Linked DNA regions of Actinoalloteichus fjordicus. The protein of the gene in region 1 interacts with the protein of each later gene in a pairwise test. Links are inferred from orthologs where the notes say so. Each region holds a gene or a part of one and is shown on either strand. Other genes may lie near its edges.

Region 1 (2,675 bases):
GGAGGAAGAGGAACGCTTGGCTTTTGGCCATCCAGCGGCGAAAGCCCTGTTCATGCGGGCTTGCCGGCTGGTGAAGGCCAGTGCTGGGATGTCGAGGTCGGGGGTTCCTCATGGTTCGGGTTGGCGTGGTGACGGTTGTGCCCGTCGATCCACTACTGGTAGCTCATCCCGACCAGCCCGCCGTGCACGACACCGACCGCGTCGTTGGGACGCCTGGTCAGGAAATCTGCTTGTGCCCGGCATCGTGGCCGACGAACGCCAGTTGCGCGAACACCACGGCTAGGAGGACCGCGATCAGCAACTGCCACCACGTGTCGCTCAGGAACGCGAACCCGACCCACGCTCCGGCGAACACCGCCATGTTCGCGATGATCACCGCTGCGTAGTAGCCGTGGCGGCAGCGCAGCAGCCCCGACCCTCGCGGACCTCGGCGAGCAGATGGCGATAGGAACCCTGCGCGCTGTCGTTCACCGGCGCCGCGTCGCAGGCGCTCCGGCGGCAGAGGAGGAAAACCGAACGCCACGGGTACGGCGCTGATCGGCGTCGGAGAGCGTGTGTCCGGCGGCGTGCGAGACGGGGTGGCTGAACAGCACCGGCGAGACCGGGGCACGGGTGCTGCGGGAACGTACGGGTGTGCGCGACAAAAGAAACTCCTTGGGAAGGGGCCGGGCAGGTGAACACGGCCAGCGGTGACGCATGAGCACCGGACGGCAGCGTCGAGCAGGTCGGTGCGCCGTCGTCGGGCAGAGGCTTGGTCGCAGGTCGGACAGCGTCGTCAAGGCTCCTCGTGACCCAGGGTCGACAAGCGCGGCGCGAGCAGGCAGGTTCTGACGGTACGCGCATCGGCGGGCCACCGCGAGCACGGGGCGGGCGGACCTCGCTTGACGGCCCGCCCGCCCATGTGCTCCACTGCATGTGGTTGAAGATTTTTGTGCTCGTTGTTCCCGACGCCGCAGAGGTTTTTGGCGAGCGTCGCCTCGGTGCCCTTTCAGGCTTTCCTTGGTTTCACGCTCGCAGTCCGGCCGCCTCGCACGAGGCTGTGCCGCAATGTTCGACGCGACAAGGAAACGTATATGTCTCAAGGCACTGTGAAGTGGTTCAATTCCGAGAAGGGCTTCGGATTCATCGCCCCCGACGACGGCGGCAGCGACGTGTTCGTCCACTACTCAGAAATCACCGGCAGCGGTTTCCGCAGCCTCGACGAGAACGCCCGCGTGCAGTTCGACGTCGGCCAGGGCAACCGCGGCCCGCAGGCCACGGCGGTGTCGGTCCTCTGACCACCACCACGCCCGCCCACCCGCATCTCCATAACGTTCGGCGTTCCAGGTTTCGCGGTGTCGATCCTGACCTCGACCCCACCTCGCCAAGCGAAGGGCCGGCGGCGCAGTTCGTCTCCTCCCGTGCTCGCCACCTGCGCGAGCACCAGCATCACCGCGCCCGCGCGGCACGCACGGTCGCCCGCATGGCGCGCGACCCGCATGACGAAAGCCTCCTCTTGTCCGTTTGGGACATTGAGCCCACTGCCGACATGGCGCCGAGCTTGGATTCCGCGCTGGCGGGCTACGTCCGCCGGGTAGCCGAGCAGATTGGCGCCCCGTCGACGCGGTGACACACGAAGTCACCGCCACCGCCTACCTCGGCCTCGCCCCCTAGTACCACCGAGCCCCGCAGCGCGACCTGATGCTCGTCTGGGACGAACGACTCGGCTGGTCCATCGCGATCGGACCACGCGGCAACGACCACTCACCCGTGATCCGCCGCCTCTGCGGCCACATCGCACCACCACCCTGCACCGTCGCCCCGTTTGTCATCAACGTCCTCGACGGACACCACAACTGCCAACTCAGCCCAGTACCGCCCCCACTCGACCGGGCAACCCTGGCGGCGCACCTGAGCACACTCCCGCGCAGCGTCCCGGACGCCGACTCGAGCGCACCCGGCGTCCGACAGCTATCTCTGGCAGGCAGTTACCGATCCTCGCCGAGCAACAAGCATCGCGATTCCCTGGATAGCGATCGGCTTCGCACCAGGACATACCGAGGTTTCAGCCGGAAGCGTTCGAAGCCCTTGCGTACGGCCATGGCCGGTCCGTGGGTTCATTGGCTAACCAACGACCAACTGCTGCATCTCGTGGAGGCGGCGAGCCACTTGGGCGGCGACTCACCGCCATCCCTGCGGCTCGTGCTGGCGGGCGCAGCTTGGCGCGGTGATGGGGGTCAGCCGCTCCACCGCTCAGTATCGCCACGAGAAGGCCGCCAAAAGTGGTCGGACGACTAGTTGGGACTGTCAATTCCAGTCAGACCATGAAGCGATCACTTACTACCTCAATGTTCGTCGAACTTGGTGCAGCGTTCTTCGGCCGAACCTCCGCCACTAGAGCCCGCGATGTTGTCGCGCCAACCCGAAGCTGCTTCCGGAGCGTCTCCGCGGAGATCGGAAGCCGGCAACGTCGCCAGTGTTCAGCGTCCGCGCGGCGAGCGCTCTCTACGAGACAGCCGAAGAGCAGCATAGCGTCGATCTTCGGCTGCGAGTCGGGGTGCGCGTAGCGTCCCAGCCAAGGCTGACGTGCACGCCGAAGGACGTCCCCAGCGATCGGGGCCGGGGGAGTTCCTCCGCGTCGTCGCATACGCGGGTGATGGCTTGAGCACCGGTAGACTCACCTGCCGGAGAGCGAC
Region 2 (2,924 bases), 1.1 Mb from region 1 along the record:
GCGATCAACGTCCCTGCTCGTTGTTCACCGCCTCGGCCGCGACGCAGTTCGCCGACGCTCATGGTGCGGCGGACTGCGCCGAGGCCGTCCGGGGGCTGGCGGGCGAGGTGACCGACGCCGAGCGGTACGCGAGCCCCGAGTTCGGCACCGACGCGGGACAGGTCGACGGCGACCGCAAGGAGATCAGCTCCTGCGGGTCGATGACCGTCCGGGGCGGGACACCGCTGGGCACGTTCGAGTTGACCCGGCACCCCGACGGCGGCTGGCAGGTGGCGGGCTACTCGGTCGAGGAAGAGTGCGAGGCCTCGGCGCCGCCGTCGGAGGCCGCCGATCCGACCGTGACCGGCAGGCCGTCGGAGACCATCCGGCTACTGCACACCTACGTGCTCTTCGGGCCCGCCGCCGAAGGCTGCGCCCTCTTCTCGGCCGAGGCGGCGGCGGCCTTCGCCACCGCCTTCGGCGCCGCGGACTGCGTGTCGGCGGTGCAGGCACTCGGGGAGGACGTCGAGATGGGCTACCGCAGCCCCGGCTTCCCCGACTCGGCGAACAGTCCGACGGGACGCGTCGCGACCATCAGCTCCTGCGAGATGACCGTCAACGGCGGTCCGCCGTTGGGAATCTTCGAGCTCACGTACCAGGACGACACCCGATCCTGGCTGATCACCGATCACCAGGAGGAGGACTGCGGCTGAGCAGGCCGACGCACCCTGGGGACCGGTGGGCGACGGCGCGGCGACCGGGTCACCCGCTTCGATCAGCTCACGTGCGACCCGCACGGGCCGCAGCCGCGAGCGCGGACGTCGCACGGCGGGACGGCCCGCCCCCGTCGGGGCTCGGGTTGGCACGGGTGCAGGCTCCGCAGGCCGCTGGTTGCACAGTGATCGGCGAGCGCTCCCCGGCCGCACCGCGTCGGAGTCGGAACGACGCCGACGCGGCTCCGCTGCCCGGTCCCCCCCGTCCTGCCCATGCCCAGGCCCGACCGTCAGGCCCACCGAGCACCTGCCCCGGACGGCCGGTCTGCCTTCGGCTGGCCGGGGAGCTCCTGCTGCACCCGCAGCGATCGAGGACCCGCACAGACGAATCGGGCCCCCGCCGCAGATGCGGCGGGGGCCCGATCACGTGGTCAGCCTGCGTAGGACCTCAGGAAGAGGCCTCGTCGGACAGCAGGTCGCGGGTGCGGTTCGGGTCGACCGGGATGCCGGGGCCCATGGTCGTGGAGAAGGTGATCTTCTTCAGGAAGCGGCCCTTGGCTGCCGAGGGCTTCGCCCGCAGCACCTCGTCCAGGGCGACCGCGTAGTTCTCGACCAGCTTGTCGGTCTCGAACGACGCCTTGCCGATCACCATGTGCAGGTTGGCCTGCTTGTCTACCCGGAAAGTGATCTTTCCGCCCTTGATCTCGGTGACGGCCTTCGTGACGTCGGGCGTCACGGTGCCGGTCTTCGGGTTCGGCATCAGGCCACGCGGGCCGAGGATGCGCGCGATCCGACCGACCTTGGCCATCTGATCCGGCGTGGCGATCGCGGCGTCGAAGTCCAGCCAACCGCCCTGGATGCGCTCGATCAGCTCGTCGGTGCCCACCGCGTCGGCGCCTGCGGCCTCGGCCTCGGCTGCCTTGTCCCCCGTCGCGAAGACGATCACGCGGGCGGTCTTGCCGGTGCCGTGCGGCAGGTTGACGGTGCCACGCACCATCTGGTCGGCCTTACGCGGGTCGACGCCGAGCCGGATCGCCACCTCGACCGTGGAGTTCTGCTTGGCCTTGGCGGTCTCCTGGGCCAGCTTGGTCGCCTCCAGCGGCGAGTAGAGCCGCGCGCGGTCGATCAGCTCTTCTGCCTGACGATAAGCCTTGCTGCGCTTGGTCATGTCCTCTGTTCCTTCGATTCTGGATCAGTCGTGGTGACGGGCCAGCGCGTGGCCCTCCCACATTTCCGACGCCGCAGGGACGCGGCGGGGTCTTGAGCAGGCGAACGAATGTCGCCGTGGTCAGATCTTGGAGACCTGGTTGAACGACAGCTCCACCGGAGTCTCGCGGCCGAAGATCGACACCAGCACCTTGAGCTTCTGTGCGTCGGCGTTGACCTCGTTAATCGTCGCGGGCAGGGTGGCGAACGGCCCGTCCATGACGGTCACCGACTCGCCGACCTCGAAGTCGACCTCGATGTTCGACTTGCTTGCCGCAGCGGCGGCCTTGCCCTTCTCCGGCTTGGCCTCCTCGACCTGCGGGACGAGGAACTTCAGCACCTCGTCCAGGGTCAGCGGCGAGGGACGCGAGGTGGCCCCGACGAAGCCGGTGACACCAGGCGTGTTGCGCACCGCGCCCCAGGAGGCGTCGTTCAGCTCCATCCGGACCAGGATGTAGCCGGGCAGCACCTTGCGCTGCACCTGCTTGCGCTGGCCGTTCTTGATCTCGGTGACCTCTTCGGTCGGCACCTCGACCTGGAAGATGAAGTCCTCCACGTCGAGGGTCTGGACCCGGGTCTCGAGGTTGGTCTTGACCTTGTTCTCGTAACCGGCGTAGGAGTGCACGACGTACCACTCGCCGGGCGCGCTCGCGAGCGCGGCGCGCATCTCGGCCACCGGGTCGAACTCGGGCTCGTCCTGGGGCTCCTCGGCCGCCTCGCCTGTCGAGGCCGCTCCGGCAGCAGCACCGTCGGTGGCCTCCGTGGCAGTCTCGCCGGCCTCGGCGGACTCGACAGCCGTCGAGTCGTCATCGGCGTCCTTGGCGTGCACCTGCGCGTCGGACAGGCCGGCCAGCTCCTGGCTGTCCTCGTTGGAGGTCACTGTCGGTCCCGCTTCCTCTCGTGTGTCGCGGTCGCGGCCCGTCCACCGACCTGCGATCCGCAACGGATCGAGATCAGCCGAACAGCCACAACACGCCCTGGCTGAAGGCGATGTCCAGTCCCGCCACCAGCGTCACCATGAAGGAA

What was found.
Region 2: the proteins of UA74_RS07930 (region 1) and rplA interact in binary tests that used the Escherichia coli proteins (3 or more experiments, as listed by UniProt). The link is inferred for Actinoalloteichus fjordicus from one-to-one orthologs.

Annotation. Positions count from the first base shown.
Region 1 is NZ_CP016076.1:1,733,182-1,735,856, reverse strand. It holds UA74_RS07930 (cold-shock protein), read left to right. Parts: upstream 1-1,073; coding sequence 1,074-1,277; downstream 1,278-2,675. Other genes in the region: UA74_RS33390 (DUF6292 family protein), read left to right, coding at 1,681-2,277; UA74_RS34175 (hypothetical protein), read right to left, coding at 218-376.
Region 2 is NZ_CP016076.1:620,723-623,646, reverse strand. It holds rplA (50S ribosomal protein L1), read right to left. Parts: upstream 1,861-2,924; coding sequence 1,141-1,860; downstream 1-1,140. Other genes in the region: secE (preprotein translocase subunit SecE), read right to left, coding at 2,852-2,924; nusG (transcription termination/antitermination protein NusG), read right to left, coding at 1,981-2,778; UA74_RS02835 (hypothetical protein), read left to right, coding at 1-692. UniProt on the Escherichia coli protein: One of the primary rRNA binding proteins, it binds very close to the 3'-end of the 23S rRNA. Forms part of the L1 stalk. It is often not seen in high-resolution crystal structures, but can be seen in cryo_EM and 3D reconstruction models.